One region of the Spiroplasma endosymbiont of Glossina fuscipes fuscipes genome, then DNA from elsewhere that is predicted to be linked to it. Evidence: riboswitches for the same ligand, from Rfam matches in the RefSeq annotation. Region 1 holds a riboswitch; the other holds the start of a gene.
What was found. A riboswitch is a leader RNA that binds a small molecule or an ion and turns the genes downstream of it on or off. The one in region 1 is predicted to bind cobalamin.
Positions count from the first base shown of each region.

Region 1 (18,638 bases):
AAAACAGCTTCTTATGTTTGAACCGGAATGGGTTATCAACCAGATAAAATTACGCCAGAAAATTTTGTTAAATTTTATCGTTCATTAGTTAATATTTTTAATACCGGGGATAATAATTTGAATTTAGCATATTTTAATGTTAATTTAGCAAAAATCCAAGTTGCTGGATTTCCATTATCTGGCGCCGTTATGAATAATGGTGAAGCTTTAAAAGTTCAAGTTGAAATTCCAAAAGATGGTTTGGATAAAAAATTAATGGAATATGGTAAGTTAGTAACTGCTTTCTATAAACATTTCCGTCTTGAATCAAATAAAAATTCAGGGGTTTGGCATCTTAGTAAGGATGCATTTAATAAGATCTTAGCTTTACCAAAATATGATTATCGAAAAGTCTTAAAAATTTTAATTGATGATTTTAAAGCAACTGATGCTGCCAAAAATTTATCAGGATTAAATATTTTTACAACGGGTAATTGAGCAAAAAAACAGTATAATCTTACTTTAAATGATGCCAAAGATACTTTTTCATTGCGTCGTCGTGCTGATTGAAATTTTGATTTAATATTTGGAACAAATAATGCTGTGTATTATACGGGTTGAACATCAACATTATTTATATTGCAATTTACTAAAAAATAAGGATAACCTAAAAAAGCAAGAAAATTCTTGCTTTTTTATTTATTTAAAATAAAACTAGTTGTTTCGTATGAATATTTGATAAGTAATAAATAATTTTAAAATAAGTTTTTTGTTTTAGGAAAAAGTTTAATTTTAACTTGCATTTTAAAATTAAACTTTATATTATTACTTTAACAACTTTAAAAAGCAATTTTGGATGTTACGGGAATTAGGTGCAAATCCTAGGCTGTCCCAGCAACTGTAAAGTGGATGAAAGCTAACATATGCCATTGAGAAGATACTTCTTGAGAAGGAATAGCGAGTAAAGTGAAACTGAGCCAGTAGACCGATCTAAAAAACATTGATATTTATCGGTGCTGCCTTTATAGTTATTATCCCTGGGGTTGGATAATTAATTATTTATTAGTGGAAAACTATTAAATAATAATTTGAAAGACGTCAAAAAGCGTTTTTTAGTTGTTAATTTAAAGCGATAATCCTATTAGGGCATTATTTGAAATAATAATAATTAAAAAATTTTTAAGTTAATAAAACTAATTTTAAAATATTTTATAATTTTAATTTTTTGTTAACTTAATTTATTAAATAAAATTCTTAATTAAACATTTCTTATATGAATATATTAAAATATTCCTTTTCGTTTTGTTTAAATTTATTTTTAATAAAAAACATTTTAAATAATAACCTAATTAATAGGAACGTAAATCCAATAAAGGAAGGAAATAAAAAATGACACCACATATTAATGCAAAACAAACTGATATTGCAAAGGTTGTTTTAATGCCTGGTGACCCGCTACGAGCAAAAGCAATTGCTGAAAAATATTTAACAGATTATAAGTTAGATAATGAGGTTCGGAATATGTTTATGTATACGGGGAAATATCAGAACATTGAAATTACAATTGCTGGAAGTGGGATGGGTTGTCCAAGTATTGGAATTTATTCATATGAATTATTTAAATTTTATGATGTTGACTATATTATTCGCATTGGCTCAGCAGGTAGTTATAAGTCAGAACTTAAACTATATGATATTTTTAATGTTCGTGCAGCGTTTGGGGAAAGTAATTATGCAAAGATTGCCGCAAATATTGATGATAATCTGATTTCAGCAAGTGAAAACTTATTTAACACCATTGAAGAAGTGGCGCTAAAGCAAGGAATTAAGACACATACTGGTATTGCCCATGCTGCTGATGTTTTTTATCGTTATGATGATTCATTATCATTTACCGAAAAACATAATTTAGATGTTGTTGAAATGGAAACATATGCCTTGTTTGCTAATGCAATTGTTACTAAAAAAACAAGCAGCAACATTGCTAACTATTTCTGACAATCTTGTTACAAAACAAGCAGCTTCAGCAATGGAACGTCAAAATAATTTTATGGCAATGGTGCAATTAGCATTAGCAACGGCAGTGCAATTAATTAAATAGCCTAATGGAGGAGAAAAGATGAAAATCGCTGTTTTTGGTACTGTTGGTGCTGGTAAAACAAAAGTTAGTGAAGCATTATGTCAACAGTTAAACTATAATTTATTTAAAGAACCCTTAGAAGAAAACCCATATTTTAATGATTTTTATCAGGATATGAAGGGATTTGCATTTAAGATGCAAATTTATATGTTAACAACCAGAATTGAACAATTTTTTGAAATTGATAATTTAGCAGATACTGTTTTTGACCGCACAATTTTAGAAGATCCTGTTTTTGTTCGGGTTTCACATTTGTTAGAAATTATGAATGATGTTGATTTTAAAGTTTACAATCGTTTTTTTCAAAATGTTATTACGCCAATTTTAAAACAAAAATTAGGCTTTGATGTCATTATTTATTTAAAAGTCTCAACAGCAAAAGCAGTTGAACGGATTAATAAACGTGGCCGGATATTAGAATTAGAAACACCATACCATTATTGGGAAAAATTAAATGAACAATATGAGGTCTTATATGATGAACTAAAGGATGATTATTATTTCATTGTTGTTGATGCTGATAACGATAATTTTGCGGAAAAGATGACCTTTATTATGCAGAAATTATTAATGATAGATAATAAAGTTCCTTGTTTAATTTAAAAATAATTATCGTTGATATTTTAAATTTATTAGGAGGAAAATTAAATGAAAGATACAAATAATAATATTGAAACAAAAAGCCTAAGTAATTTACGAATTTTAGGCTTAGATCCAATCATTTATAATAAAACTGGCCACCCGGGAATTGTTTTAAGTGCGGCCCCAATGATACAAGCAATTTACTTAAACAATTTAATTGCTAATCCAGCTGTCCCTGATTGAATTAACCGTGATCGTTTTGTTTTATCACCAGGGCATGCTTCAACGCTTCAATATGCCATTTTACACTTTGCTGGTTATGATTTATCAATTGATGACTTAAAAAATTATCGTCATATTAATTCAAAAACACCAGCTCATCCCGAATATGGAATAACACCAGGAGTTGATAACTCATCGGGGCCATTAGGACAAGGTGTTGGTTATGGTGTTGGGATGGCATTAGCAGAACAACATTTAGCAGCAAAATTTAATAAACCAGGATATGACATTATTGATCACTATACTTATGTTTTGTGTAGTGATGGTGACTTACAAGAGGGGGGAGCGCTTGAGGCAATCCAACTAGCTGGGGTATGAAAGTTAAATAAGTTAATTATGTTGTATGATTCAAACGATTGTCAACTAGATACAAAGTGTGATGAAGTTTTAAAAGTAAACTATCAACAGTTTTTTGAAGCACAAAATTGAAATTATATTCGAGTGGATAATGCTGATGAAAATTTGACAGCAATTAAAAAAGCAATTGCAACAGCGCAAAAGAGTGATAAACCAACTTTAATTGAGTGTAAAACAATTATTGGTTATGGTCATCCAAAACAAGGTTCACCAATGCATTCGTCACCATTTACTCCCGAGGAAATGCAACAAGTTCAAACTTTCTATGATTTTGAACATCCCCAATTTTATGTTGACCCGGATGTAAAAACTTATTGAAAAGATACTTTTATTAAACGTGGTCAAGAAGTATATCAAACATGATCAACAAAATTAGCAGCTTATCAAACTGCTTTTCCAAAAGAATACGAACAACTATTTGCTATTCCCGTTGTTGAATTAGATGCTTTTCAGTCTTTGTTAACAACTGATAAAAATAAAAAAGCAGGAACAAGAATTATTATGGGTGATGTTTTTAAATATTATCAACAAAAATGTCATAATAATATGTTTGGTGGTAGTGCTGATTTGGGCACAGCGACAAAAATTATTGGTTATAATGGGTCATGAACAATTAATAGTCCCCAAAATAATAACATTCATTTTGGTGTTCGAGAATTTGCGGCTGGAACAATTAGCATTGGGATTGAATTACATCAAGGTTTAAAAAGTTTTAATTCAACGTTTCTAATTTTTTCTGATTATATGAAACCATGTATTAGAATGGCGTGTATTCAAAACTTACCCGTTATTTTTGCTTTTTCACATGACTCAATTGGGGTTGGTTTTGATGGGAAGTCACACCAACCAGTTGAACAATTAGCAATGTTACGAAATTGTCCAAATTTAAATGTTTTGCGACCAGCCGATATTAATGAAGCAATTGGTTGTTTAAAACTTGTTGTGGAAACAAAAACAACACCTTCAGCATTAATTTTATCGCGACAAGATACCCCATATCAATTAGCTGAAACTTGTTATAAACAAACCTTACAAGGAGGATATATTATTGTTGAAGAAGATAAGGCAAAACCATTAACGGCAATTATTATTGCAACGGGGACAGAAGTGCCGATTGCTATTACTGCTGCTAAAACAATGAAAGCGAATATTCGTGTTGTTTCAATGCCTTGTGTTGAATTATTTGAACAACAGCCACCAGCTTATCAAGAAAAAGTAATTCCAAAAAACTTTTCAAAAGTTATTGCCATTGAGTTTTCTAATGATTATGTTTGATATAAATTTGTTGGTAAAACTGGTTTAGTGATTGGTGTTAATGATTATGGTTTATCAGGTAGTGCTGATGCTGTTATTAAATACAAGGGTTTAGATCAAGGTGCTATTATTCAAAGAATTGAAAAATATTTAGGTTAGACCATGAATAATTTACCCAAAGTTTTAGAACAGAAAGTTTTTTATGTTATTCGTAATCAAGATTATAATGTTGCTCAACAAATTTGTGAAATGCTAATAAATTTGCAAGTAACATGTTTAGAATTAACTTTTACAATTCCAAAGGTTGAATTATTAATTAAAGCATTACGTAAAAAATACCCAACAATTTTAATTGGGGCTGGGACCGTTTTAACATTAGCAGAGGCAATATTAGCGGCAGAAGCAGGAGCACACTTTTTAGTCGGGCCCGTTTTTAACCGTGCGGTTAGTGATTTTTGTCATCAAAAAGGATTATTATATATTCCTGGAGCAATGACGTTACAAGAAGTCACAAATATTGTTAATGCCAATTGAGAAATTATTAAAATTTTTCCAGCAAATGCTTTTAAATTAAATTTTATTCAAACGTTAAAAACCTTTTTTCCAACAAAAATATATATGGCTTCTGGTGGGATTAATTTAACAAATTTAAAAGAAGCAAAAGATTTGGGGTATGACTTAGTAGCGGTTGGTGCTTTTGTAACGGGTGATATTAATACCAAAATTCTTGAACAAGAAAAAATACAAACAATGATTAGCACAATTAGCCAAGAAGGAGGATAATAATGCAAGATAATAAAAAAGTAATTTATAATGCTGGGAGTATGTTCACTGAAGCACAATGAAATACACGAAAAACAGAAGGAGATCGGTTACGAGCAATGTTTCCAGATTTTATTATTGGAAATCCAGTTGATTTTGAAACAAATCAAACAGTTCGTCCAACTAATAAAGCAATTTTTGAATTAGATTATGCTGGTTTGACCGCCGCTGATTATGTTATTTTTGAATTAGATGGCTGAGATTCTGGAACGCATATGGAATTTGGATTAATGGTAGAACAAGCAATCCATAATAAGAAAAAATATCTATTTCCAATTATTTCTGATTTTCGATTACAACAGGGGATTTTAAGAGGAGAATGCCCTGGTTTCGGTTTAAATGAAATGCTAACTGGAGCATTATATTATGAACAGTTAAATAGTGGCAATGTTCCACAAATTACTTTATGTAGTTCACATGCAATGGCATGTGCGGCAATTAAAGCAATTGAAACAGGAGATATAACAAATTATCGCCAGAAATATGATATAAAAGAAATCTTTAAAGAAGATAAATTGTATCATGGCTTTGATTGTCATATTTAACTTAGTTGTTTTAAAGTAAAATTATTTAAATAAAAAGCAATATTTTAGAATTAAAAAAATAAAATATTGCTTTTTTAATGTTAAAATGTTATGGTTTAATTGTGTCAAACATTTGATTACAAATTAATTATGAAAAAACTAATTTTCATCAATTGTTTAAGTTATTTTAATGTCATTATTTAAATAATATTGATAAACAATAAACAAAAAATAGAATAGGAATAAATTAAACTTTTAATTTATAAATTAGAAAATATTAAAGGAGGATATTAAAAATAAATGGATTCAAATTATATCCAAGGAAATTCAGAAAATTCTTTTGAAGGGAAAAAACCAGATAGTTTATGTCGTGCTGGTTGTATTTTATCAATTGTTATATCATCAATAGTATTGGGACTTTTTGTTCTTTTTGCATTATTGTCTTTTGTTATGACAACTGGTTATTTTGCTCCTTTTGGAACATTAGCTGCCATTTTGTACTTACTAATCGGATCAGTTCAAATTGCACCAATAGTGTTATGCACTGCGGTTTTAAAGGGGAAAATAATGTTATAATAAAATGAGCAAAATACGATGAAAGCAATGGTGATGAAAATGAAGATAAATTTTATTACAAAATATCAGAAATTTATTAATGCTTTCTTTATTCTTTTTTTAGGATATATTTTTTTCTCATCATCTTTTTCAATTATTAACCTTGAAAATAATTATAGTTTCTTAAATATTACTTTAAATTTATTATATTTATTTTTATCAAGTATTATTTTTCTTTTTTTTATTGGAATTCTAGCACAAATCTTAGTTAATTTTCAACAAATTAAAAGAGAAACGCTTTTTACTTGAAAAGTAATCTTATATTCAAATTGACAAATTATTATTTTATGATTAGGAAATATCTTCTTAATTTCTGGTTTTTTATTTTTTGGCGAAACTTCATTAATGATGCAATTAAAAATAATAATTAGTTATAAAGCGATATATTCTTTTCTTATAATTTTTTGTTATGTCTTTTATGCGATTTTTACCCTTAGTTTTATTGCAATGTTATTACTGTTTCGTCTATATATTGGTTATTTAAAAAACATTAATGATATTATTTTTTCTAGTTATCAAACCTTTTGAGAAATAACATTAGCAAATAATATTTTTTATCAGAATCAACAATTGTCATTTTCTTTTTTATTAATGTTATTATTTAAAGGGTTTGTACGAAATTGCTGATTTTTGAAATGCACTTGTCTTATTGATAATTTGCGTAAAACAGAGTTACTAACACAATTTAAAAAACAATCAACACCACCTAGTTTTATTTTTAACTAAATTCAAATATCAAAAAATAAAAGAAAGAGTGTGAAAAAATGCCTGGTTTTAAGTTATTATTTAAAAACAATTTTAAAAACACAGTTAAAAATAAAATTCAGTTTGTTGGATTAGTTATTTTGGTGTTTTTAACTAGTTTTATTTTTACAATTATTGAAGTTTCAAAACAGCGTGTTGGAAATAATTATAATAATTTTATTTCTGAACAAGTAAGTAATCAACATGATTTTGTTGTTAATTTTAATGAAACTAATTATGTTAAAAATCTGAATGGGGGTGCTGATCAGTTTGAAAATATTACTGATGGGAATATTCGTCAGAATGCTATTTTAGAGTTTATTAAACAACAAGTTAATAATAAGGATGAAAGTTTTTCTTATAATCGTGTTGAAGCACGGACATTTAGTTTGGGGAATAATAAGGTTATTAAAGCGGTAACATTAAATCCGAAGCAAACAATTGACCGGTTTGTTGTTTCTGATGGAATGCCAATCGCTTTTTATGAACAATATTGAGAATCAATTAATCGTGAAACAATGCATTGAATTTATTTAACGCCACAATTTGCGCAGAAAAATAATATTAAAATTAATGATATTATTCGGTTACAAACAGATCGTTATGGAACGACAATTAAAGTTGCGGATAGTGAACTGCAAAAAGTTAATTTAGAGCCATATGCGCATCAAGATATTAATAAATGATTGCCAACATCACCATATAGTAATGAGAATTGATTTCGGGTGGTTGGTCTTGGTCAATCTGCAGATTATATTACGCCAATCATTGATGCATCTCATCCATTTCCGAACATGCACAACGAAGGAATTGCTTATTTGGATCCGCGGTTATTTGGACTAGTTGAAACAGAAGCGACTGATACAACAGGAAAACATTATCAAGTAACAGCGTTAGATTTAACAAGACAGGTGTTAATTCCAGAAAGTCAGTTAGATCGTGAAATTTATTATGTTGGAAAATTTAAACAGACTAACAAAGATCAAATTCGCAGCGTCTATAGTCAAACGATTAATAATTATCTTAATAGTGAGCAGGGTCAACATATTGGGTTACATTCATATTATGTTAAAACATTATCAATTGGTTTGCCAGTTGCTACTTTTCGAACTGATAACCGTTATGAATTTGCAAAACGGATTACTTATTTTACAACAACACTAAATGCCTTTATTAATGGGTCATATATTTTAATTACCGTTTTATTAATTATTTGCTTTTTTGTCTTAATCTTAGTTGTTCGTCGTCAAATTGATGCAACCGGACCGCAGAACGGGTTATTACGGGCATTAGGATATCGTCGTCGAGTATTAACCCTTAGTTATATTTCATATCCATTAATGATTGCATTAATTGGTGGTGTAATTGGTTATGCCAGTGGAATTAGCGGCCAATTTACAATTAAATACTTATTTGGTTCATATTTTAATTTACCATATGGCAATTTTGTTTTTGCACCAATGGCATTATTAACTTGTGTTTTGTTTATCTTTGTTTTATTGACTTGTGTCACAATGATTAGTGGGACAATTATGATGGTATCACGAACACCATTACAATTAATTCGTAAGGAAAAATCGTTTTCAAATGGACGGTTGAAAAAAGCAGTTTATAAAATGTTTGCAATTCGTAAAACATTTGATGCTCGTTTTCAAGCGGTGCAATTATCAAATTCATTAGGAAAAATGGTTGGTGTTTCGTTAACAATGATTATTAGTACGATTATGATTACAATGTCAACGACAATTCCAATTATTTTACAAAACAATATTCGTTACTCATATGAAGGAGATAATTACAAAACATTAGTTGAATATAATAGTCCAATTTATAATTTACCAACAACTTTTTTAAAAACTTATGATCCAAGTCAAAAATCATGAGATAGTAAAAATAGTTTTTTACCAAATACGAATATGACAAGTGATTTAAACCAATATTTAAGAGATTTTGAAACTGGTCAAATTAATCCTGAAAATTATGCGCCAACATATGATGCTGAAGATATGCGGTCATTATTATATCGTAACATTTCAAAAGAGTTTTTAGAAAGTAAAAAACTACAATCAAAGGATGCTGGTTTATCAAGAGCAATTTGTACAACATCATGAGGTGATTATAAGGATTATGGTTTAAATAGTTTAACAAAAACAACAATTGAACAATATTTACGAACAACAGAAACGGCACGCGAAAATATTAGTGCTTTAGAAAATTATCGATTATTTTATTGAAAATATCGAGATACGGTAGCTTTAAATATTAAACGCGACAAGTATTTTGATCAAACTGGAAATATTAGTTTAAATAATACTCTAGACCAAGAAATGTTTACACAAAGTGATTATCAAAGAGATTTTGGGCAAGGAAATGCTGTTATTGTATTAGATAATAATCATTTTCGTCCAGCTTTAGAACAACCCTTATCAACGTCATTTTATGATGTGTTAGATTCAGGAACAGGAAGTGACTTTAATACTCGTTTAAAAAAACCAATGTATGATTTATATAATTGAATTTATGCTTATTTTGTTGACAATGTTAATCAATGTTTTATTCAAGGAGTTTATTCACGTTCACCACAAATAGTTCGTGTTAAAATGCAAGAAGCTTTTAAAACACCAAACAGTAATTTTAACTTAACTTTTGGGGTAATTCCTTTTAACCCATTATTTGATGATCGAGGAACAATGGTTAATGCTGAACTTAACAGCATTGATTTTAAAATTTATGGAATTAATCAAACCTTTAAAAATCAAGTATTAACTAATAAAAATAAGGAAGATTTAAAACAAAAACTATTAGAATCAAATAATAACATCATTTTAAACGAAACATTAGCAAAACGATTAGGAGTTAAAGTTGGAGATACGATTGAACCGCGTATTATTCAAAGAGCATTGCTGGCAAGTGATCCTAGTGTCACAGCTGATAGTATTTTACAAGAATGAGACGCAAGTGAGGTAACCGGGACTAGTGCTGTTGGTAATGTCGGAAAATTAATGTTTAATGGAGATAATAACTATAAAAATAGTGTTTTAAAAGAAAACACTAATGAATATGTTTTAAAAAGTGGCATTGATATAACTGACCCTAACTTTACAAAATCAACAATTTTAAACGATAAAATTGTTAATGGAAGTTACACAATTACTAATCAAACGAATTCATCACAATTTAAGGTTACTGGGATTACTAATCAATTTGGTGCCGCTCGTGCTTGAGTTAACGAAGAACGTGCTCAACAATTGTTGGGATATGATAAAACCAGGGATTATTTATTACGGTTATTCTTAAATGAGTGAACAAATTCTTTTGTTAAATTTGCTACAGATAAGGAGTTTTCACCAGCAAATAAAGCTAGTTTAAATATGTTAGAAACTTTTATTCAACAACATCCTGCTACAGCAGGGAATAATCATTTATGAGATGAATTTGTCAAATATTGAAAAACAGTGCCAAGTAAGATTGATTGAATTGCTGTTTTTCAAAATGAATATCCTATTTTTAACTATAAAATTTCAAATAGTAGTAAAGTTGATGATATTGAAGCGGGTTTAGGAACAAGTCAATTATTTGGTGATTATAGTTTCTATGGTCTAAATGGTGGAATTAAACCAGTAACAGGAATTTCTTATCCATCATATTCAAATAGTGCGTTTGGCACTTTAATGCCAATTGAGCAAGCGAAAGAAATCTTAGGAAATATTGCAAAAGCTGTTAACGGAGTTGTATTCTTTATTATTGGAATTTCCTTTGTGTTAAGTTTTATGATTATTATTTTAACAAGTAATATTGTAATTGCTGAAAACCAAACCATTATTGCAACAATGAAAGTTTTAGGATATCGTAATCGGTATATTACAAAATTAGTTATTGGAATGTATATTCCAATCATTATCATTATGACAATTGCCGGATTTGGTTTTGGGTGACTTTTCTTAACGATTTCCAATATGATTTTGATTAAAATTGGGTTAGTACTACCATTATTTATGAATATAGTTATTCCAATTATTGCAATTGGGAGTGGGTTATTACTGTACTTTATTGCTTATTTAATTAGTTGATTTAGTATGAATCGGATTAATCCATTAATTGCGATTATGAATGCGGATTAAGGAGGGGATTAGGATGAAAAAACTGTTAGCAATTTTAACAACTAGTGTTTTAGTAATAACACCAGTAACAACAATCATTAGTTGCAATAAAAATAATGATTGAAATAATATTCCAGTTGACCCACCGGTATTGCCATTAGAAGTAACTGGATTTGAAGGCATTAATTTTAAAACAATCAATCCGCAAGATTCTAAACAAACAATTCCCAAATTATTAAATCAGTTAGCACAGTTATTTCAAGGATCAAAATGAGATTTTAATCAATTAGCTAAAAAATATAAATTTAATAATCAGACAAAATCACCAACCGAGATTGATTTATATCGAAATGGTGATTATGAATTAAATTTTAATGATGGAACAACAGTTAATACTTTAAAGATTAATAAGACGGTTATAACTTCAAATCATCTTGTTGATAAAATCAAAAGTACTGATTTGGGGGTTATTGATGATAGACGACCAAAAACAATTTTAATTGCAATTGTTTTTAACAATATGCAACTTATTTCAGAATTAGACAAATTTGGAGAATTTTTTATTGGTCCACAAGAAAGTGATGTTTGAAATCAACAAATTGCATCAGTACCAAAAATCACAGTTAATAAAGATCAAAGTGGAGCTACTTTAAAAACAGGGAAAGACCATTGAACCGAACATGATGATCCAACGAAGGAATATTATGGATCAGTGGCTATTCATTTTACGGTTAAAACACCAGTTCCTCCAACCGAAAAAGAAGATTTAGGTACAATGAAATTAACGACAGATTTAGGAAAATTACCAAAAGTTACAATTTTGCAAATAATGATGATGTTTATTAGTGCTAACTTTGTTAGCCAGTTAAACCGCTTAAGTGCTTTATTAAATGATTTATATGTTACAGTTAATGATGATAAAACAGGAGCAGAAATTTGGGCTTATGATAAATCACAATATTATATTGGTGAGGTTAACGTAACTTTTAGTTAATTAGGAAAAAGTATTTTAAAAAAAATCTTAATTTTAAGGTTTTTTTATTTTTTTTATTTAAAAATATGATATAATGTATTATAAGAAAAACATTTATACAAAAAATACTATGATAGCAAAATATAAGGCACTTTTTGAGAGATTTTATTTGATTTAATTATTTAAGGAGGCTTTTATAAATGCCAACAATTACGACTGATACAGTTCTTGTCATAAAATGTCGTAATAAGTTTTATGCTTTGTTTTGAAAACAAGATTTATTAAAATCAAAAGATGCATCTTTTGAAGATAGCGAAATTAAACCAGAATATGTTGCTGAAGTTTTAGCTTTTAATAAAATGTTAGCAAATGGGATGACAACAGCTAGTTAAAGTAATAATAGTTTATATTATTTTAATAATGAAAGATTGACGGATGTTTTTGCAGCCGATCAAAAACTTGCGATAAAAAATGTAGGATCATCATCGTACCCAATTGCAAACTCAAACCAACAATTAGTACAAATTAAGGATTCAAAAAGAAAGATCTATCGTTGAGTATGAATCATTCTTGCTATTTTATTATTAATATTATTAGCTGGTGGTGATGCAATTGGATATGAGTTTTATCGTATATCAGCGCGTACTAGTTTAATTAATTCTAACATTATTGGAGATGTTGTGATTGAAATTGATGTTGATGGTCAAGATCAAATTATTAAAGATAATAATGATGATCAAATCCAAGATAATAAAGAGGGACAAGATCAGGATGCTAAAGATCCTAAGGATGGTCAGGACCAAGTTATCAAAAAGAATAAAGATGATCAAGATGACAAAGATAATCAAATTCAAGATAACAAGGATGAACAAGACAAAGATAATAAAGACAGCAAGGAGATTCAAAAACAAATTCAAGATATCGATATTTCAAAATATAGTTTTGATTTTACCCAAAATAAAAGTAACTTGATTGAAGTAGAAAAATTAGAAATTAATTTAATTAAACCAAAATTATTAAAATTAGAAGATGTTTCTGATTCATTACAAAACTTATTTAAAAATAATAACCTTAAAATAGTTTTAGCGCAAGAACATGAAATATTAGCAGAAAAGGATGTAATTGTTGTTAATTTACAATTAGATGCTACAGAACTAGAAGGTTATACTGGACAAGCTATTCTTCGTCTTGCAGTTAAAATCAAGCAAGAAGTGCTTAATGGTGCTATTCAAATTAAGGGTATTACTAATTTAAATAAAGGTGTTAATGATGTTTATGAAACAACTAATTTTAAAAAACATTTTGAACCATTATTAAATTTATATGAAAAACCAGTTAAATTTACAGTTGAAACATGAACTGGATATTTACCTACACTTGGATTACCAATTGCCCTGTCCCAAAACTAAAAAAAATGTTTTAATGTCAGCTTTAAATGAGAGATACCTTCCAATTCGTGAGATTGTTCAAATTCGTAAAAATGGAAATATTCAAAATTTACGAATTCAATGAATATTTAGCAAAGAAAACAATAAAGACAAAATTATTGAACTTATGCCATATGCTTCAGAACAACCTTTTGATCAATCACATTTTCAATTAGATTTTAAATATAATTTGAAAATTAAATACACAGAAAATATTACTCTTTAGGTAATATTTTTTATTTTTCTTTGATTTTGGCTTTGTTTTTTTGAAGTAAAAAAGCAGTATTAAAAATCATTAAAATGTTATATAATATATACGTATTAAAAGATTTGAGGGGTGTAGGTGACAAATAGAGTATTAAGATCAGGCAAATCAAATTCATGATGGTCATTGATTTCTTTTTCAATTTTTAAAATACGTCGTTCAATGGCGGTTTGAGTTTTATTTATTTTATCAGTTGTTTTGTTTGGAGCAATTGCCATTACTTTATTTTCTTCTTCAAAAAATGTTTACGAATTTTTTAAGAATTTTCAGTATGGAGTTTTTATTTTTAATAATATTTTATTATTGTTATTTATTTTATTAGTAATTATTAAGATTTTTGGTCGTGAATTTGAAGATGGAACATATTTATTATTAATTTCAAAACCATACTCACGTTTTGTTCTATTTTTATTAAAATTAATTGCACTTTGAATCTTAATTATTCTTTTTTTAGGAACAATTATTCTTTTTGCCTTTGGAATTGGTTATTTAGGCAATATATTTAATAAGGATCCTGAATATTTACGCGTTTATCAAAACTTATTACTAAAATTATTTCTTTATTCAATGACATTATCATTTTTTGCTTCAAGTGGGATTTTATTTGCGGTAACATTTTTAAACTCACAAGTTGTTTTATTAATTGTTGTTATTTTCTGTAGTTTGTTTTTAGTTGGTGGGATGCCATATTCATTAATTATGAGTTTAGCAAAAACAGTTGAATTATCATTTGCTAATGATAGTATTACTCAAAACTATCCAGTTCCAATTATTAAAAGTACGATTAATTTTAAAAAGAATTTTAAAAAGGATTTAATTAAATATCCCCATTTAACAAATGCGATTTGAAACTTTTATGATCAATGAAGTTATAATGATTTAAATACAGTCTTTAAAAATGATGATTATAAAGATATTACTATTGATCCAACATTACGAGTTCGTCGATTAGAATTTTATAAAAGTTTAGGGTTAACTGTTCCAAAGGAAGAAGAATTTGAAATTAAAACCCTTAAAGTATGAGATTCATCAACAAGGTATCTTTATGATAACAAACTTCAAGATCTTAAAACAATTATCCTTAATGTTGGATCAGCGACTGGGAAAGATGTTTCAATGAAAGTTAATTTTGCAACAGATTATTTTTTTAAATCAGAGCAAGAATTAGACCAAAATGACCCAATCCAAAAAGAACTTGCAGATTATATGAAAGTTGTTTTAAAAGCAGCTCATTCATGACAACCTTATATTAGTATGAATCTTTATAGTGGAGCATCATCGTTATTTTATTTTAATCGTGAAACTTCATATTATAGTTTATCAGCTCCGGGTGATAGTAAATTAGTATCAGTTGATCGTAAATTATCAGAAGGAAATGCATTTAATCCAACGGATGTTTTTACACAAGAATATAATAATGAATATAAAGGACAATTGTCAGATTACAACAATAGTAGTGATTTTAGAGGATGAATCTTAGATTATTTTGATATTCCAACCCTTTTTGTTCTTCGTGAAATTGAAATTGATCTTTTAAAGAAAATAATGGACTATAAATTACTTGAAGAACAACCAATAAAAATTACCTCTGAGTGAATTAAATATGATGATTTAATGAACACTTATGGGTTAATTTCGAAGTTTAATATCATTGAACATTGAAACCAAATTTGAACTGCTTCGTTAAACTTCACACCATATTGATTTGAACCATTACAGCGAAGTAACATTGACTTTGAAGTTCAAAATAACTATTTAATGAGTTATCAAGATTTCCGGTTATCTTTAGGAGCTGATAAGAAAATTGATGTTAACCCAGCGCCATTCTTAAACATTAGTTTAATTAAATACATTTATTTAGCTTTATCTGGGGTTTTCTTAATATGTTCTTATTTAATCTTACGTCGTAAAAATATTACTTAAAAGGTGAAAGGGGGGATGCTCAAAAATGAATAATAATGCATTAGTAGTTAGTGAAGTTGCAATTTCATCACGAAATTTTACCAAAAAATTTAAAAATAGTATTGTTGGTCCTTTTAATTTTAATGTTGGACGGGGTAAATTGCATGCAATTTTAGGAGCTTCTGGGAGTGGAAAAACCGTTTTTATTAAATCTTTAATTGGTGGATTAAAAGGTTTTAAGGGTGATATTTCTATTTTTGGAAAAAAAGCAACCAAAGTTGGGATGAAAAAAATGATTGGTTATGTTCCAGAATTTATTACTTTTCCAGAAAACATTAGTTCTTATAATTTTTTAAAATATATGGGGAAAACAAATGGTTTACGAGGAAGATATTTACGTGAGCGAATTGAATACTTAATGAAGTCCTTAGAAATTTGAGAACACCGTGATAAAGATGTTAATTCTTTTTCATCAGGAATGAAAAAACGAGTTATGATTATTCAAGGAATTATCCATGATCCAGAGATTTTAATTTTAGATGAACCTGAAGCTGGATTAGATATTAATAATCGAAAAAAAATTATTTTTTATTTAAAACAATTAACCTTACGAGGAAAAACAGTCTTTTTTTCATCGCATTTACTAGATGAAATTAAAGAATATATTGATGAATTTACAATGGTAATGAATGGGACCCAAATTTATAGCGGTCAATTAGCGGCTTTTAATATTAAAAACAGTTATTATCTTGTTACTAATAATCCACCGGCGATGATGCGCTATTTTAACTCTAATCGGGTGCCAAATTGATATGACAAGGCCAATAATTATTTAAATTTTGTTTTAAATTCACCGTTGCATTTATATTATGTTACGCAATATGCTTTAAAGAAACGAATTAAGATTACAAAAATTAGTGAAGTTGAGTTTTCATTTGACTTCTTACTACAAAAATTAAATATTACTTTGCCGCCCAATATAACAACAAACCGAAAATTACGAAAAAAACAAATTCAAAAGAGTCAAAAATTTTTTCCAGGACCGGGAATGGGTCCCGGCCAAGGCCCTGGTGGGTATGGGCGATAGCAGATATTAAAGTTAAGCGAAATATTTTTAAAGGAATCAAAAAAATTTAAGAATTTTTTTTTTTTTTTTGTTTATAATTAAATTAGGTCCAAACAAATTCGAAGAAAGAAGGAACAATAATGGAATATGATATTTCAAGAGAACAAATTGAAAGTACATATAACAAAATTAAAAATCATATTATTAAAACTCCAGTAATTTATGCAACGAAATTAAGTAATATTACTGATAACGATGTCTATTTAAAATTAGAAAACTTACAACGTGCAGGCTCATTTAAATTACGGGGGGCCTTGTCAAAAATGATGGCTCTTGAGCCAGCAACAATTAAAAAGGGTGTTGTTACGGCAAGCGCTGGAAATCATTCCCAAGGAGTTAGTTTTGAAGCTAATTTATTAAATGTTCCAGCAACAATTGTGATGCCAAAAACAGCTCCAATTAGTAAAATTAATGCAACTAAAAATTATGGTGTAGAAGTGATTTTGCATGGTGATTTTTTTGACGATGCCAATAAAAAAGCGTTAGAGATTGCAAAAGCAGAAGATAAAGTATTTGTCTATGCTTTTAATGATCTCGATGTTATTATTGGTCAGGGAACAATTGCAATAGAAATATTAGAAGAATTGAAAGATGTTGATTATATTCTCGTCCCAATTGGCGGGGGGGGGGAATTCTTTCAGGAATTGCAAGCTATGTCAAAGCTGTAAATCCCAATTGTAAATTAATCGGTGTGCAAAGTCAAAATGTTCCGAGTTATTATGAAGCAAGGAAAACCAATAAATCGTTTTCAGTTCACGGTAAATTATCAATTGCCGATGGGATTGCGGTTAAGCAAACTGGGGATATTACCTTTAATATTTTAAATAAATATGTTGATGATGTTATCCTTGTATCAGAAGCCGAAATTGCTGAAACAATTTTATTTTTATTTGAAAATTGTAAAATTGTTGTTGAAGGAGCAGGAGCAGTAACAACTGCGGCAATGTTATTTAATAAATTAAATGTTAAAAATAAAAAAATTGTTTGTGTTTTATCAGGCGGAAATATTGATGTAACAACCTTTTTAAATATTATAAACCGTGCTTTGATTAATCAACGCCGTCGGGTTATTTTAAAAATTGATGCTCCGTTAGGGGAAGACATTTAACAAAAATTACTAATGTTGTTGATTCCCATGGAGTTCAAATTCATAAAATTTCTGATTCACAATTAGAAAATAGTTTAGAAATTAATCGCGAAATTATTCGATTAGTAGTTGATATTAATATAAAAGCTGAATTAGCAAACATTGTTACTGACTTAGAGAATTTAGGATATACTGTTATGAAAAAAGAATTTATTAATTTAATTACTAAATAATAATGAAATTAATTTATACGGATCAAGCACCCGCAGCAGTGGGTCCATATTCTCAAGCAGTACAACTTTCTAATGGTTTTTTATATATTTCGGGACAATTAGGTTTTGACCCGAAAACAATGGTGTTAGGAACTGATATTCAAACTCAGGCTAGCCAAGTTTTAGCAAATATTAATGCGATCTTAATCGCAGCAAACTATAATAAAAATAATGTTGTTAAGACAAC
Region 1 covers NZ_CP187162.1:620,167-638,804, forward strand. Annotated here, with positions in the region: gene ACOBWH_RS03615 (hypothetical protein) at 1-639, shown strand, start outside; cobalamin riboswitch at 817-987, shown strand; partial or broken gene deoD (purine-nucleoside phosphorylase) at 1,369-2,080, shown strand; gene ACOBWH_RS03625 (deoxynucleoside kinase) at 2,099-2,722, shown strand; gene tkt (transketolase) at 2,768-4,753, shown strand; gene ACOBWH_RS03635 (bifunctional 4-hydroxy-2-oxoglutarate aldolase/2-dehydro-3-deoxy-phosphogluconate aldolase) at 4,757-5,377, shown strand; gene ACOBWH_RS03640 (nucleoside 2-deoxyribosyltransferase) at 5,380-5,961, shown strand; gene ACOBWH_RS03645 (hypothetical protein) at 6,241-6,516, shown strand; gene ACOBWH_RS03650 (hypothetical protein) at 6,535-7,281, shown strand; gene ACOBWH_RS03655 (FtsX-like permease family protein) at 7,320-11,420, shown strand; gene ACOBWH_RS03660 (lipoprotein) at 11,434-12,393, shown strand; gene ACOBWH_RS03665 (hypothetical protein) at 12,573-12,764, shown strand; gene ACOBWH_RS03670 (hypothetical protein) at 12,801-13,781, shown strand; gene ACOBWH_RS03675 (hypothetical protein) at 13,795-14,025, shown strand; gene ACOBWH_RS03680 (ABC transporter permease) at 14,227-15,987, shown strand; gene ACOBWH_RS03685 (ABC transporter ATP-binding protein) at 16,013-17,053, shown strand; gene ACOBWH_RS03690 (pyridoxal-phosphate dependent enzyme) at 17,173-17,760, shown strand; gene ACOBWH_RS03695 (pyridoxal-phosphate dependent enzyme) at 17,775-18,200, shown strand; gene ACOBWH_RS03700 (Rid family detoxifying hydrolase) at 18,415-18,638, shown strand, end outside.

Region 2 (4,770 bases), 590 kb from region 1:
CAAGCCCTGAATTTTTACTAATAAAAGTATTAATAAAAGTAGTTGCTTTTTCTTGCAAATACTTTGTATTTGCAACATTATCTAAATCATTAAAATCTAATTTGCTTTTATCAATTTTAATCTCATTTTGCCCAATATATTCATTATATTTTTTAAAAATAAATTTATTTAACTCATCAGCTTCATTTGGAATAATTGGAATTTTAAAAGTTATTTTTTGTTCAACATTCATATCAGTAAAACGCATTTTCCAAACTCCACTCTCTAATCATTTTTCTGCTACTTTTAAACACTTTACAGCCAAAGTAATATTAACCATTTGATTTTCATCAAGTGTCAATTCTTGATCACTAAGAATGGCAAAGGTTGCCGCGAATTGATATTCTAAATAAAATCGAAAATCCTTAATAGTTGCAACATCCTTTGCAAATCCTAATGGTGCAATTTTACGTTGTGGCAAATTTAAAAAAGGGTACTCAATTGATCACTTGTGAGTTTAAAAAAGTATTTTTGAGTTCCCTCTTGTTTACTAATACCAAAAGAGGGATAAATATCACCTTGTATAATTGTAAAATAATTTGGTAAGGTTGGTAAATCTTCTTCATTTTTATCTTCGTTGCTTGTATTATTTTGATTTAAATTTTGACAACTAATTAAACTTATTGTTGATGTTAAACTCAACGATAAAACTAATAAATTAGTTAATATTTTTTTCATAATTATTGAAAACCCCTTTCTTAAAAAGGATAAATAGGATTATTATTTAAATTAAATCTTAGTTAAAACAAAATCAAATAATTGATCTTGTTCTCAAACATCACGAAAAATTAGACCATCAATTCCAACTGAACAATAATTTGCTGGATTAGTATTAAACTTGCAAAATGGATGTGTGCTTGAGTAAATCACTCAATAATTCTTATTAAAATTTGTTGTTCTATTGTCAACTCTAATTAATAAACATCCAAATGATGTTTCGTTAAGTCCAAAAAAATCCGAATCTGATACTAACATATCACCTAAACTTACTAATGAATTATAAAAAGTAACTGTATCAACAACTGCTCCACTTTCATTTTTTACTGTGATTTTAACACTATTAACATGGTACCCATCAGTATTCTTTTGTAATAATTTCTCACCACTTAACGAAGTTGCTTGTTGCATCGTAACATTTGCTGTAGTTGTTGTACTCACTGTTAAACTTGTTAATACAGTCAAAATATTTTTAACCATTTTCTTTTATCCTTTTGTTTTTATGCTTATATTTTTATTTTATTTCCAAAATAAATTAATCCTATTTACCTAGTAGGACTCTTATTAAATTTATAAGGACGGTCTACTGGCTTTACTTCATCCTACTAGTTAATTCTTCCCAAATATGTTATTCAGTGGTTTATTTAACATTCGTCAGTTTTACAGTTGCTAGGACAGCTTAAGACTTGCACTTAATTCCCTTTAATCCTTTATAAACTTTTAAAGTAGTCTATTTTCATTATAACGAAAAAAATTTATCTTAATAAGATAAAAGTTTTCCCCATTATTCTGCTTTTTGATTATCAGATTTTGGTTTTGCTGTTTTTTTATTAAGTTCTTTTTGTACTTTTGATGCTTCTTCTGTTTGCTTTGCTAATTTTTCTTTTTTATTAAATTTAGATTTAAAGCGTTCAACACGTCCTGCGTCATTAGCAAATTGATGATTACCTGTATAGAAGGGATGACATGAAGAACAAGTATCAACCTTTAATTCTTCCCCCTTAGTAGAACCACTCATCCGCTCTGTTCCACAAGTTGTACACATAATTTTAGTATCAAAATATTTTGGATGGATTCCTTCTCTTGCCATATAATTCACCTCTCTTTTAATAATATGGATGCATATTATTTGCACGTAAATAATGATAACACATATTGTCAATAAAAACAAAAATTATTTAATAATCTTTGCAAATTCATTAAAACCAATCCTTACTCGTGGTAACCTTCTCTTTTCATCTGTTTCATCATAATATCCTAAAGCTAAAACTAACACCGAATGTAATTTAGTTTGATCAAAAAAACAATGTTGTGATAATAAATCGTTACATTTTTTAACATTAAAGCCTCCCATAATTGTTGAGCCAATTTTTAAGTCCGCAGCTTGCAGAGTAATAAAACTAGTTACAATGTGGGCTTGTTCTGACACAAAGGCAAACAAATTTTCTTTTTGCGTTAAAAAAGTTTGATATTTATCAATTGTTATTTTTAACACATCAGGTTGAATAATATTTCGTTCCAATCGTTTTGTTAAAAATTCCGTTGAAACTAAATGTTCTGGATTAACCCCAGCAACAATCATAATACAGTTAGCATCTTGAACTTTTTCCTGATTTGAGCCACTTATGACCTCTTCTACAAACTTAGTTTTTAATTCTTTGTTAGTAATGGTCACAACATTAGTAACCTCTAAACCTAATGAACACGGCGCCAAACGTCCTGCTTCAATAATTGTTGATAAATCATTATTGTTAATAGTTTTACTACTATCATATTTTTTAATTGTTTTTCGTTAATTAATAGCATTTTTTACTGTTATTTAATACCTTTTTCTCCTTTTTTAGTTTTCATTAATCTTCGCTAAAACAACATTTAATACATCAACACTTTTTGCAAATGGTGGCGAATATGGTAAATCCAAATATTCAATTTCATTAATTTTAGTTTTTGTTCAAATTAATGGAATTAAAGCATTGATTCTTAAACTAGCTTTATTATAACCAAAGATTTGCGCTCCCACAATAATTTTTGCTTTTTGATCATAAATAACCTTAACTGTAACTAGTTTAGCATCAGCAACATAATGGGTATGATCAGTTCCCGTAATTACGACTTCTTTAACAGTAAAACGATTTACAATTGCTTGTTCCTTTGTATATCCTGTCCGCGCAATTTCACTATCAAAAACTTGGATAATAGCAGTTCCAATTGCTCCTGGAAAATGGTCTTTTTTCCCTGCTAAAATATTACCTAAAACCTTCCCATTTTTTGCAGCAACAGTTGCTAACGAAATATATTGTAACTTATTATCAATTACATTTTTTGTCATAACACAATCACCAACAGCATAAACATCTTTAATATTAGTTTCAAACTGGTCATTAACTAAAATTGCACCAAATTCATTCATTTTTAAATCTGTTGCTTTCAAAAAAGCAGTACTTGGTGTAACTCCGATCCCAACTAAAACTAAGTCTGTTGCAATCTCTTCTTCAGATGCTAATCTAACTTTTTTTACTTTATTGTTTTCAATAATAAATTCCGCTACTTTAGCATTTGTCTTAATTTTAATTCCCTTATTTTCTAAATCCGCTACTAATAATTGTGCGATATCTTCATCAATTAATTTTCGTGAAATTCATTTATCAGCTTCAATTAACGTAATATTTTTCCCAGCCAAACCAAAACTTTCACAAAATTCTAGCCCAATAAAACCACCACCAATAATAGTAACATTCTTAATTTTTGTTAAACTATCACGAAGCGCTACTGCTGCTTCTAAAGTTGTTCCTGTAAAAACATTTGATGCTTCTTCACCCATTAAATTTAATTTGCGTGGTGTTGCTCCGACACTAATAATTAACTTGTCATAAGTATCAATAAATTCTTCATTTGTTCCAAGATTGATTCCATAAACTGTTTTTGTTTTAAAATCAACTTTTGTTACTTCACATGAAGTTTTTACAAAAATTCTATTATTCTCAAATTGTTCAACAGTTCGTGCAATCATCCTTTCTGGGTTATCAAAATGCTTCCCCACATAATAAGGAATCCCACAACTACCCAGCGATGGATATTTTAATTTTTGATAAGCAATAATTTCAACATTATCTTTTAAAGTTCGTTTTAACTTACTAGCTGCTGTCATTCCGGCGGTTGACCCACCAATTATAATTACCTTCATCTTTTTCCCTTCTTTCTGTCTTATTAATAATATTATAACCTTTCCCCTTTAAAATAAAAATAAAGGTAGCACCTTTATTCTTGTTTTGACTCTTTTTTTCTGTTTCGTTTTCGCCATAAACGTGATCATTTAAACAGAATTAACTCTTCGTTTTCTAAACAATTTGTTAACCGGGCGGCAATTGTTGTTGCTTGTAATCCTCCCGCAACATTTACTGCTGTTCGACCCATATCAAATAAACCATCTAATGCCCCAATAATTGCATAAACAGGAACATATAAAGTCCCTAAGCCAAGCCCCCCCAGCACTCCAGCTGTGACAACACTAGCTGTTCCTGGAACACCAGCAATTCCTAATGATGCAACAACAACAACAATTAAAGCAATAAAGAAATTAGCAACTGTTAAGTCAAATAATCCTGCTGTTACAATAAATGAAACAATAATCCCTGCTTGTACCCCTGCACAAGCAGTTAAGCCCATTGTCGTTGTTAATGGTGCGGAAATCCCAACTAAATTTTCTTTCACTTTTATCTCATCTTTAAAAACTTTCATTGTTAAAGGCAACGTCGCATTTGAAGACTGTGTTGTAAATCCTTGAATTACTGGCTTAATAGCATATTTTCATCATTTAAATGGATTAATTCCTGATAATGTTAATAACAATGAATGTCAAACTAAAGCAACCGCTAAACATAAGTAACCAACCCCAATTACAATTCCAATTTGAGCTAAATATCCAATTGGACGTGAAACAATAGCATAAGTAATCATTGACATTACAGCATAAGGCATTAACTTAATAATAAACATTAAACATGACATGATAAC
Region 2 covers NZ_CP187162.1:40,712-45,481, reverse strand. Annotated here, with positions in the region: gene ACOBWH_RS00275 (hypothetical protein) at 1-460, opposite strand, end outside; gene ACOBWH_RS00270 (hypothetical protein) at 463-717, opposite strand; gene ACOBWH_RS00265 (hypothetical protein) at 769-1,236, opposite strand; cobalamin riboswitch at 1,316-1,484, opposite strand; gene rpmE (50S ribosomal protein L31) at 1,541-1,846, opposite strand; gene ACOBWH_RS00255 (nitroreductase family protein) at 1,931-2,539, opposite strand; gene ACOBWH_RS00250 (FAD-dependent oxidoreductase) at 2,597-3,940, opposite strand; gene ACOBWH_RS00245 (dicarboxylate/amino acid:cation symporter) at 4,015-4,770, opposite strand, start outside.
Region 2: it holds a riboswitch for cobalamin, as region 1 does, so the genes downstream of both, ACOBWH_RS00265 (hypothetical protein) here and deoD (purine-nucleoside phosphorylase) in region 1, are expected to answer to the same signal.